DNA from 3 places in the Aliikangiella maris genome. Region 3 is predicted to be linked to each of the others. Evidence: riboswitches for the same ligand, from Rfam matches in the RefSeq annotation. Region 3 holds a riboswitch; each other region holds the start of a gene.
What was found. A riboswitch is a leader RNA that binds a small molecule or an ion and turns the genes downstream of it on or off. The one in region 3 is predicted to bind cobalamin.
Positions count from the first base shown of each region.

Region 1: it holds a riboswitch for cobalamin, as region 3 does, so the genes downstream of both, ABVT42_RS07565 (glutathione S-transferase) here and ABVT42_RS14100 (ABC transporter ATP-binding protein) in region 3, are expected to answer to the same signal.
Region 2: it holds a riboswitch for cobalamin, as region 3 does, so the genes downstream of both, ABVT42_RS15820 (ribonucleoside-diphosphate reductase subunit alpha) here and ABVT42_RS14100 (ABC transporter ATP-binding protein) in region 3, are expected to answer to the same signal.

Region 1 covers NZ_JBFDAH010000006.1:179,982-184,137, forward strand. Annotated here, with positions in the region: gene tal (transaldolase) at 1-431, shown strand, start outside; gene ABVT42_RS07560 (YybH family protein) at 595-1,059, opposite strand; gene ABVT42_RS07565 (glutathione S-transferase) at 1,160-1,813, opposite strand; cobalamin riboswitch at 2,195-2,455, opposite strand; gene ABVT42_RS07570 (tetratricopeptide repeat protein) at 2,897-3,712, shown strand; gene ABVT42_RS07575 (hypothetical protein) at 3,913-4,156, opposite strand, start outside.
Region 2 covers NZ_JBFDAH010000019.1:50,044-54,199, forward strand. Annotated here, with positions in the region: gene ABVT42_RS15820 (ribonucleoside-diphosphate reductase subunit alpha) at 1-1,524, opposite strand, end outside; cobalamin riboswitch at 1,749-1,912, opposite strand; gene ABVT42_RS15825 (DUF3192 domain-containing protein) at 2,213-2,587, shown strand; gene ABVT42_RS15830 (DMT family transporter) at 2,850-3,719, shown strand; gene ABVT42_RS15835 (tetratricopeptide repeat protein) at 3,806-4,156, opposite strand, start outside.
Region 3 covers NZ_JBFDAH010000015.1:65,308-69,463, forward strand. Annotated here, with positions in the region: gene ABVT42_RS14095 (FecCD family ABC transporter permease) at 1-987, opposite strand, end outside; gene ABVT42_RS14100 (ABC transporter ATP-binding protein) at 1,049-2,035, opposite strand; cobalamin riboswitch at 2,162-2,456, opposite strand; gene ABVT42_RS14105 (hypothetical protein) at 2,560-2,979, opposite strand; gene ABVT42_RS14110 (hypothetical protein) at 3,143-3,676, opposite strand; gene ABVT42_RS14115 (cob(I)yrinic acid a,c-diamide adenosyltransferase) at 3,669-4,156, opposite strand, start outside.

The DNA.
Region 1 (4,156 bases), on a different contig from region 3:
TTTCACCATTTGTTGGACGAATACTTGATTGGTACAAAAAAGCGACCGGCAAATCAGACTATAGTGCAACAGAAGATCCAGGCGTTAAGTCAGTTACACAAATCTACCAATATTATAAGCAAATGAATTACCCAACTATTGTTATGGGTGCCAGTTTTCGTAATATTGGTGAGATATTAGCGTTAGCCGGGTGTGATAGACTTACCATTAGCCCTGCGCTTATGAACGAGTTGACCACCAGTAATGCCGCTGTCGTACGCCAATTAACCCCTAAGACTGAGCATCAAAATAGACCAGCACAACTGTCAGAAAGTGAGTTTCGTTGGTTAATGAATGAAGATGCAATGGCAACAGAAAAAACCGCAGAAGGGATTCGGCAATTTGCAGCAGATCAAATCAAACTAGAAGCATTAATTGCCGAAAAGCTCTAACCGAATAATTAAAAAAATTAATCCAATAATTGACTTATCGATAAATTTTTTTTGAATAGTGAGCATTATTACTCAAAGATGTTCGGCAAACCGTCAATCAGTTAACAGACGAGTTTGCCAACAATTTTCTATTAATAATTTTCTATTAATAATATTTATTCTATTATGCCTGCTCAGTAAAATGAGAGTGGATACACAACCATTGACCATTCTCTTTGACAAAAATGCGGGTTGATTTTCCTCTTGAAGTAAAGCGTTGATTATTCATATACCCTGAGTCACTCCAATAGTAGGTAATCCATGCAGTATCACCACGAATAATTACTTCAGGATGGTGCATCATCGTGCGTACATTTTTGGCTCTTTTCAAATAATCTCCAATATCAACTTTCTCATTACTTTTACCTTTACGCAAATAGGCATCTCCTTCACCAAATAGCGTATAGTCTTTATGAAAATACTTTATATAGTTATCAAGATCTCCTTGTTCGACGGCTTTCCACATCGAAAAAATATTATCAATGATAATTTGCTTATCATTTTCATACTGATTATTTTTAGAAAAAACTGACGATGAAAAAAATAAAAAAAAGAAAACCAAGCCTAAAAATTGCGTTAATTTTGCCACGTTATTATCCCGTTATTTTAAAGTCAATTTAACTATCATATTGCAGAAAGCAACAAAATAACAGACGTAATTATTGTAATTAAATAGCAACGTTTGTGGTTTAAGCAGGAAAAATTGTTGCCTCATCTCCCGTTTTCCAAGGTTGATATTTTGACATAACCGAAGTAAATATTGGTGATTTTAAAATATCAAACAGCCATTGGTTCAATTTTACATATTGACTATCTTTAAACCAATCAATGTTGACATAAGCAAACTGTCTGATAAAAGGCGCTATCATTATATCGGCTAAAGAAAGTTGGTCATCTATAATATATGCATGTTGTGCTAAGCTATTTTCGAGTTTTATCAAGAACACTTCAGCCTGTTGTCGATAAAAGCTTTCGGATGCCTCAGGAAAGCGTACTGCATACTTATATTTATCTAGCCAAGATTTAAACACGGTATCGTTTTGTTCAATCCACTGTTGTATTTTATTTTGTTGTTTTTGAGATTTTGAATAAAACAACGACTCATCTTTGACTTGTTGTAAAGCCCACAGAATAATCTGGTAACTTTCATCGATTACTTCACCACTCCCCAATAGCAAAACAGGAACGGTGCCTTTGGGTGAAACAGCCATCATTTGTGGTGGTTTGTTTTTTAACACAACCTCTCGCAGCTCAACTGGTATGTGGCAATAAAATAAAACCATACGTGTTCGTATTGCATAAGGGCAACGACGAAATGAGTATAAAACAGGGAGTTGCTCCATATAGCGAATCAATTATTTTATTATTGTTGATTAGTTATTATAAATAGTAATTTTCTGTGTTGTCAGATAAAGCCTGAAAATGCAAGGTATACCAGCTTTTAGAATAAAACAATGACAGTTAAGATAATTAATAAAAACACTGCGAGCATTGATTTTAAACAAACCATAAAATCATCAAATTGGTTCATTATGATTCTCCTGATTTAATAGAGAAACACGAGCCCCCCATGCAGCAAAAATCAAACGGTTGTAAAATAATTGAGCGAGTAAAAAAACTCGTTCAATATAATTACTCGTTCAATCAAACTCAAAGCTCATATTGTTAAAGTAAATATAACGCTTGAGTTTTAATACAGCATTACTACAGGACACCCCGCCTGAAAAATAAGTTAGCCAAAGGCCGGTCTCCGGACTTAGAATCGTTCAATAAAAATACATGATGATTTATTAGCAAAAATGCCCTATTCTCTTAAAAAGAGCAATCTAGGGAGGTTAAGCCTTGCAATAATTTACAAGTATTTCCTGTAATCACCTGTTATCTATTGAATAGATTACATCACCGTTGCGGGGACAGTGCTGGATTTAACACCAGCTTCCCGATTATCTGTGTCATTTGAGTAACTGTTTAGCCAAAACAATTTAGCCAATTACCATGCAGCCAAAAACTAACAACTATATATCGCAATTAAAGTATTTGATGACTTTAATACGCACCTTTAATTAGTGTTAGTTAAATCTACGTCTATTAGAATTCAATCTATTTAAAGTTCAACAAATCAAATCCAGCCGCTTGACTTACCTAGCTCAATTTTACCTAGCTTGACTTAATTTTACTTGAGTAAAATCCATCTAATACTCAATGACACTAGCACCTGAGACTGATTCTTATTTTACCATACACTATGTGTCGTAAAAATAACAAAACCCGAAATATTCAACGGTAGTACCAGTAAAAATTACCAAATTTACTTTTAAGTACCGCACAAAATTAGAACTTGTATAAGTTAACCAATCCTCTAAAATGGGTATTTTTACCATACTCAAGTCATAAATATTCAACATTGATTAATACTGGAGTTTGCAATGAAAAACCGACAATATCTGCACTTTCTTTTCATCTGTTTTCTATTGGTAACACCAGAGACTTATGCCGATGATTTACAAAAAGCAAACAAGGCATACGAGCAACAAGAATATGAAACAGCATTTGAACTTTATACATTGCTTGCTGAACAAGGCAATGTGACAGCACAGGCCAAATTGGGCCTAATGTATTATTGGGGTTGGGGAACAAATCCAAGCAATTCGTTAACCTATCAATGGTCTTTAAAGGCAGCCAAGCAAAATGAACCGCTAGCACAGCAAACAATGGGCTTTTTGTACGAAGAAGGAATTTTTGTAAACCAGAATACACGCCGTGCGGCGGAGTGGTATCAACAGTCTGCGGCGCAAAACCACTATCCCGCTATGGCACGTCTAGCAAATATTTATTATCAAGGAAAAGACATCCCTAAAAATCTCAAACTAGCTCTAAAATACGCCAAACAAGCCGCTGAAGCTAACAATGCTTTTGCTCAATATATGTTAGGCGTAATATACCAAAGCGATATGCAGAATTATCAAAAAGCCCAACAATGGTTTTTAAAATCAATAAAAAATGGTTATGCCGACGCGGCTAATGCACTAGGTATTTTATACAACAATGGCCTGGGCCAGGCTAAAGACAGAAAGCGTGCTTATTATTGGTTTAAAATTGCTGACGAAAGAGGCTCGAAAGAAGGTCTAACCAATCGCTTAAATATAAGAGTTGATTTAGAACATGAAGATATATTAAGACTGGAACAGGAAGCTCACGAATGGCTGAAAAAAAATCCAATTGAAAAGACAGCAAAAATTTAAAACTAAAAAAGAGAGAATCAGCAAGCTTTAATTTTGTGATGTAGCTTGATTCAGTGTTTTGATAATATTTTTTTATACCTCTAGTGTTTGACAACTATGCTTTATTTTAGCAACTGAATCGATTAATGCTTTTCGATTCAGTTGTATTTAATTGCTGCAATCCTTCCGATAACTATTGAAAAAGTAAAATAACCGTAAAATTAATTATCGTAACTTCTCAGCGAACTAAAAAATAACCCTGCACCACCAGCCATCAATACAATTAATACAATCATATCAAACGCGCTCATTGGTGCCAGTGTCATACGGATATTAACGATAATGCCAACAATAAGAGCAATCAGACTAAATCCTGATAAAACCCAACCTAATGGATTTTTACTATTCCAAAAAATCATAACAATACCAATAATAAACGGAATAAAAATCATCCCGCCGGTAATA
Region 2 (4,156 bases), on a different contig from region 3:
ACGTCGTCGATCATCGCCAGTGTTTTTTCTTAAATCGAGAAAATCTTCAATATCGATGTGCCAACTTTCTAAGTAAGCACATACCGCACCTTTTCGTTTCCCACCTTGATTTACAGCTATTGCGCTATCATTGGCAACTTTTAAAAATGGAATTACACCTTGTGATCGGCCATTTGTACCATTGATCAATGCATTCATCCCTCTAACTTGCGTCCAATCATTACCCAGCCCTCCCGCATACTTAGACAACAAGGCATTATCGCGAAGTGCACTATAAATATCGGATAAATCATCAGGCACTGAGGTGAGATAACAGGAAGAAAGCTGAGGTCTTAATGTCCCCGAATTAAACAGTGTTGGCGTTGAACTCATAAAATCAAAAGCGCTTAACAACTGGTAAAATTCGATCGCTTTACTTTCTCGATCAATTTCATTAATTGCTAATCCCATAGCAACTCGCATAAAAAAAGCCTGAGGTAACTCAAGACGCACACTCGCAGAGTGAATAAAATATCGGTCATATAGTGTTTGCAAACCAAGATAACTAAACAGTAAATCTCTTTCTGGTTGCAATGCGTCGGCAAGCTTTTTTAAGTCGAAGCGGGTCAATTCTTCATCTAATAGTTTTAGCTTGGCAGCTTGCTGAATATAGCTTGCAAAATAATTTCTATAACTCTCTGGCTCCACTAATGTACCGGTTAACTTTTTAACATCAAACGGTAATAAATCTAGTCCTTTTAAATCCATTAACCCAAGCCCATTATGTGCTTGAGTGTAGAGCTGTGCGAGCAGTAATCTAGCCGCCACCTGACTATAATTTGGCTCTTGATCAATCAAGTTTCGTGCTGCCAGTAACAACAACTGATAGAGATCTTTTAAATGAATACCTTCATAAAGACTTTCTGCCGTTTGTTTTAATATTGGCTCAGCACTGACATCCGTCATATTGTGAACAGCCCAATTAACCAAATGACAAACGTTTTCCCAATTAATGGGCTGTTGCTGTCCATCTAGACCAATGACGTGTACGACAGGAATAGTGGATATATTTTCTGCTGTTAAATCATTCCCCCGCTTTTTCGCATGTGCTTCGCGATAAAGCACATAAGCACGCGCAACTTTATGCTCACCAGATCGCATTAGCGCTAATTCAACCTGATCTTGAATGTCCTCAATATGAAGTACACCATTGGCAGGAATACGCCGAATCAATGCGCTATAGACTTCTTTTCCGAGTGATTCGACAATTTGGTGAATACGTTTGGAGACAACCGCTTCTTTACCTTCAACAGCTAAAAATGCCTTGGTCATTGCAACAATAATTTTTTGTCGGTCAAATGGTGTTTTTTGACCATTGCGCCGAATCACTGTATAAGAAACATCATCTTGCCGTTGATTGGTACTATGAGTGGGCGACAGAAAAGTCGCCTTATTATCTTGACTGACAACGTTTTCTTTATTAGCTAAGTGCGCGGTTAATTCAGTTTGTTTATCTGAATCACATTCCGCAGTTTGTTCGAGCATATATTCCTCACTTGAATGAATGCTCGCGTTTGTAAGTTTGTAAAGATTCTGATCGCAGCTTTTATTAAACAGTTTTCTGCTAAACGGTCTTGCTTAAAATACGCTTATTTAAGATGCTTTTATTTTTAAACTACCTTGTTTTAAATTAACTAGCTTTTCTAAATAAGTTTTTAGCCGTCTCTGTCTAAACGATCTTTAGAACAACTTCAAACCAACCTTGACGCGAGGCAGTAGAGTACATGACAGGTAATCGGACTAAAAGTATGACGGACTTTTCTCATAAAAAATCGATCAACTTATCACCGTTGCGCGACAGTGTTGGAATTTCACCAACTTCCCCTGTTTCGTTAGTCAAACCGACTTCAACACTATATATATGAATCAATTTAACTTAGAACACAATATAGTGTGTTTCGTTTATTTGTACAAGCATCTTGCAAAAATATTTGTGGCGGGTTGATGTCGGCATTATTTAGCTATTGGCTAAAAATACAAGTTTTACTTACTTTTTAGTCAGCTTTACTCTTAAAATTAGTCAAACTCACTAAAAACTCTATAAATCGACCCAAATTCATATGAAATTGAGTTATTTTTATTGGCACGATTTCTGCTTTTACTGTCGATTTAGGAAAAGAGTTGTTGAATTGTTTTCCACTGTAATAATGATAAATTTTTGGAGGTTTTCTTTATGAAATATTTTGCTCATCTATTAGCCAGTTTATTTTTAATTTCTTCGTTATCAGGATGTATTATTGTTGGTGAACGCTATGATGATGACGGCCACCATTCCAGTTGGGAAGAAAGACAACGAGAAAACCGACAAATTATCAGTCAGCTCCCTATGCAATCGAGTCGAAAGTCAGTTTTAGATCAATTAGGTGCGCCCGAGTTTTCAGAAGCTTATACCAAAGGCAATGATGAGTATCGAATATTGTACTACCGCACTCAGCGCAAACATGACGACGGTGACACCACTATTGATGAAACCACACCACTGGTTTTTAAAAACGATCAATTACTTGGTTGGGGTGAACAAATTTTAAAATCAGTAAGTAATCTTTAGAAAGCTTTCACTGAATAGTTGTTTTCAGCCAGCAAATGAGATACAGAATTTATTATCGACAATCATTATGGTTAACGCTCAAGTAGGTTGACCATAGTGACTTTTATATTATGTTATTTGTCAATTAAGTACTTTTTCATAATCGCGAAACTCAAGTAAAATATTTTTTGTACACGCTATAACTTTTTGCTACTTGCATTCACTCAACGAAACCGATTAACTCAGCGGATTACGCTTTTGTATCAGCAATTGAAAATCCAGTATGCAGAATAATCCCGCATTTCGCCGCTTGCTTCTAATCGCCAGTATTGCCATGCTCTCAATGAGTATTGTACCGGTGCTTATTCGTTGGACTTCTGCCAATGAAATAACCATAGGTCTGATTCGCCTATCAATTGGCGCACTAGGCATTGGCATCATATTACTGTTCCAACAGCAAAAGATCAGGCTAAAGACCAAGGAAATAATGTGGTTAATTTTACTCGGGGTCATTTTTGCTGCTCATTGGCTAACTTACTTTACCGGTATAAAACAGGCTGGTGCATCGTTGGCTTCAATTGGTGTCGCAACTTTTGGCGTCCATTTGCTGATACTCGATTTTATTATTAACCGCCAGAAACTCAATATTACTGACATTTTCGCAATTGTCTTATCTTTTACCGGTATGTTAATTACCTCGCCACCAGAAAGTCTCGCGCCAACGCAATCCAATGGATTTATTTTTGCCATTATCAGTGGCTTTTTATACGCCTGCTTGCCGTTAATTAATCGGAAAATTCCACACTTAAAAACCAACATTCGCGCATTCGCGCAATTTTTTGTCGCCTTGATTATATTCCTCTTGTTGCTGCCAAAAGCTGACTTTAACTTATCCAGTGCAGACTGGTTAAGTTTAGCCGTATTAGGGATAGTCAGTACATTGCTTGCACATACCTTATGGATAAAAGCCAGTACAGAACTGCCAACGAATATCACTGCCATTATTTATTATGCTTATGTACCAATTGCAGTGGTGTTAAGTTTTGTCTTTTTAAACGAGCCATTAACCAGTAATAAAATAATTGGGGCAGGATTAATAATAGGCGCTAATATTTTAATCGTTTTACTACATAAACCTGGCGTTAAACGATAATTTTTGAACTGACTTGGTGAACTGATTAAACGTTAATTGGCAAACAACTAATACAAAACAGATTTAATGTTTAACTGGTTTGATAATTAGTGATGCTCGGGCATTTTGGCATCACGAAATCGTTTGGACTTAATGATTTTTTGGTAGTGTTTAATTCTTTCTTTGGCTTCAACCAATTCGGTCGATGAAAGTTGCTGTTCGAGTTGCTGTACAATAACACCAGTTTTTGTATTGATATGTTTAGCCACTGGACTGGTGTTGGTTGATGCAAGAAAAAACCACACATAAGATTCAAGAATATCTTTTTTAAATCCAAGTCCTTGGTGCAGCATTAATGCGATATTATATTGTGCTGCAGCATAATCTCGTAAACTTGCCTGAAAATAAAACTCGGATGCTTTTTTATAGTTACGCCGAAAACCATTACCTTTAGGTGG
Region 3 (4,156 bases):
TACGGAACGGGCAATCACATCAACCCAAATCATAAAGGTTCCGCCGAGTATTAACGACATCATTAATACGCGATGAATTTGTGCACCAACAATATAACGCGAAATATGGGGAATCATTAATCCAACAAAACCTATACCACCAACATGGGCGACCAGTACAGCAGTTACCATCGCACAAGCAATTAACATTGCAAGACGCAACTGACTAACCGGAATGCCCAAAGTTAACGCACTTTCATCGCCCGCCTGCAGAGCAGCCAGCCAGCGCCTGAATGTAAACACAAACGCAACACCAATGAGTAGCATTGATACAGGCAACCACATTTCGGACCACTGCGAATTAGAAAAACTGCCCATCATCCAAAATAATACGGTAGCGGCGGTATCTGGGTCGGAATAGTAAAGAATTAGACTGGTAAATGCGCTCAACATAAATGAAACAGCAACTCCCGACAGCAACAATCGCTCAACATTAAATGCCGATTTTCCTGCCAGAATCAGCATTAATGCCACCGAAAAAATACCGCCAATCAATGCCCCCATTGTGATTGAAATAATAGCACTGGAAATACCTGCCATAACAATCACTGCACCCAGTGAAGATCCTGCTGATATGCCAAACAAATAGGGATCGGCTAATGGATTTCGGGTTACAGCTTGCAAAACGGCACCGCACATAGAGAGCCCGGCGCCAGTTAAGAGCGCCATTAAAATTCGGGGCAATCGGATTTCCCAAATAATTTTTTGGTTAACCTCTGACACAGCGCAAACTGCCAGATCATCATTGCAACTAAACAATGTCTGAAAAATATCACTCATACTGACCTGAACACTACCGATTCCAGTCGCCAGCATAATGCTAATTATTAGGCTAATTAATGATACACTTAGCACGACCAAAAACTGCGGCGAATACCGTTTTATTTCGGTGTGCACAATTTGTTGTGCATTGATGTTTACCGGTTGGGCAAAACTCTTTTCATTCATTGCTAAGATCACTCATCGCGTTCGCATTCATCACATCTGTCACACCTCAATAAAATAGCTATCATTCAAAACCAACTTGACCAAATTTAATTTTATGCATTACTTGAGGCTTACCAATCACAGGTGATTTGCCAGCAGCCTGTAATGTTTTAGTGGTTTGCTGTTGCTTATTTGGTTGTTTTTCAATTTGCGTTGACTGGCTTTCTGATTTTTGCTTTTCTATTGTCGAACAGGTTTTGGGTAGCGGCAAAGGTGTATTACGTAAGGCAAAAGTGATACGTAATTTTTGATTAAACGGGTGTACATCAACACAAGCATCAACCTCAAAGACCTGTTTTAAACTCTGTTCGGTAAGCACCGCTTCCGGCGAACCCTGTGCAATCATTTGTCCGTCTTTTAATAAAATTAAACGGTCACAAAATGCTGCCGCCAAATTTAAGTCATGAATACTAACGATTACCGTAATACCTAACTCACGCGCTAACTCAAGTACTTCAACCTGATGACGCACATCTAAATGATTCGTTGGTTCATCCATAATAAGTATGTCGGTTGACTGAATAATCGCACGCGCGATTAATGCGCGTTGCTTTTCACCACCAGAAAGTGAATTAAAATTCTGAGTAATCTTGTGCTGTAAATCGACCTTTTCAGCAGCACATTGAATGGCATAACGATCCTCTGGTGTATCAAATGCTAACAGCGACTTATTAGGTGTTAGCCCCATTCGAATTACATCCATCACGCTCATTTCAAAGCTGGCGCTTGGCTCTTGAAGTACTACCGCAATTTTTTGTGCTAGTGCGCGTCGGGAATAATCTTGTATATGTTGTCCATTTAGTTGAATTGAACCACTAGTCGCTTGATGTTTGCCATACAAACAGCGAAGCAACGACGATTTACCTGCCCCATTAGGACCAATTAACCCCACAAATTCACCCGGTTGAATGGTGAAAGACAGATTATCGAGAATACATTTTTGTTTAACCTGCCAGCAAAGTTGTGCAACTTGCAGCATGGGTAATTCATTTTGGGCGTGATATGTCACATTAGTTATTCCGCTCGTTATCAATCAGAACTTTATCGAGGGAATTACGCTAGGTGTTTGAGTGTGGTGAACAAGTGAAAACTATCGAGCTTATTGACCTCACCAACGAGTAACCCGCTCGAAGTGCTATCTGTTAGGTATTCGGCAGGTCTCCTGGCTTATTAGTTTAGAGTTTTCACAACGACTTGCTGCCAATTAACGACAGTCAGGCTTGTGTTAAATCAAAATAAAAGAAACTCGCCTTCCCGGTTAGTCTATTTAAAGTACTATCTTGAAATATCACTTTAATGGACAAAAAAACCAGTGGCTTAGCGTTACTTTTAAAGCAAAAGCTTAACTAATATACAGTTGCGGGTACAGCCGCAGATTTAAACTGCGTTCCCCTTTAAGCGCATTGCGCACCGAAAACTTGTGGATTATACCATAATCTCGTTGCATAGCCATGCTCTGACAGCTAATCTCGCCAGAACCGAAAAGCATGATGTAATACTAAAAATTATCGAAATGAAATAAAGATGAGCGACTCAGTGGCGGTCAAGGTCTTCGATTAGCCAGCGGATTGCCGCAGTTTTTTTACTAAACACTTCAATATCAACTGGCGATTGAGACATCTGAGCCTTGTAGATTGATAAAAGTGCAGTGTTCAAGGTATCTTGCGCCACCAATGCTTGTTTATAGTCAGCCCCTCTTAAATCTTGATTATGTTTTAAAAAGTGAATGACCTGACTGATTTCAGTGAGACCAATCTCAGGATAAGCCCTTGAAAAGTCGTAACAAACATTGATATTAAACTGAAAGTTCGGGTGTGCAACAATTTGATTAAAGGTTTCATACAATAATTTGAGAGAAATACCACCGTGAAAAATAACATCAATGAAACCGCCACTTCGATTAAAATGAAGCGTCGCATAAGACAAATCATTGGTGAGTAGTTCACTTGTCATTACGGAAGACGATATCCCCTTAGATATACCCTAAAATGAAATGGGTTATTTAAGTGTTTTCCAAAACCGGTGAAATAGCAAGTTTATTCAAGCCACATTAAAAAATGTTTTGATAAAATGTCTACTCAATAACAGAATTGCTTGAAAATTTATTGATTTGAGATTATTCCTTATCCTTAGGTTGAATTGAACTATCGATTGCACGATCAATTGATGAACGATCAAAAGATGTTCGCTCAGTAAGCGTATCAGGCGAAGGACCGATTGTCGTATCAGTTGATGTCTCGGCAGGTTCTTCCAACCATAACTTCGCTAAAAATCGATGGCTGTAAATCTGCATATCAATATTGGTTCTGGCAAAAAATAAGCGATAAAAATCGAGCAGCATTTTTGTCATATCGTCACCATAAACAAATGCCAATCGATAACTATTGCCAAGTTTATGCTGCATACCATACATAAAATGATAAAAAATCTCTGTATCATTGAGTGTTAATTCCACCATAGCATCAGTAAAATCGAAGCAGATGGCCATATTTTTCTTGAATCGAAGATCTCTGAGAAGTAAAGAAAAACTATCTACCAGATCAAACAACCTGACCACTCCCCAATAGGAAAGATAAGCGTAGTTTTTATCGTTCTTTATGACAACATCAACACTCGGTTTTTTCGTAGGCTCCTGATGCAGACTAGTCATTGTTAGTTGTCTTCTGCAGGCGACGCGACTGCCACATTTCTTCTGTCTGATGGTCTGCTCTGGCCAAAAGTCGACAAAAAACAAACAATAAATCAGATAATCGATTTAAATATTTTTGTGATAACGGATTAATTTCATCAGTGTGCGTCAAAGTCACCACTCTGCGCTCAGCACGGCGGCATATTGTACGAGCCATATGGCAGGCAGTTGTAGCCAGATTGCCTTTAGGTAATACGAACTCTTTCAGTGGTGGCAATTGCTCATTAAAATCATCCAGCCACTCATCTAATTGCTTTAAGTGTTCTTCCTTAACCAGCGTGTAGCCCGGCATTGCCAGTTCACCGCCCAAGTCAAATAAGCGGTGCTGAATTTCGTTAATTGCCGCTTGTAGTTTCTCGTCGGTCAATTGTGAAGAGGTCATGCCAATAGCGGCATTGAGCTCATCAATTGTGCCAATCGCCTCAATCCTCGCTGAGTCTT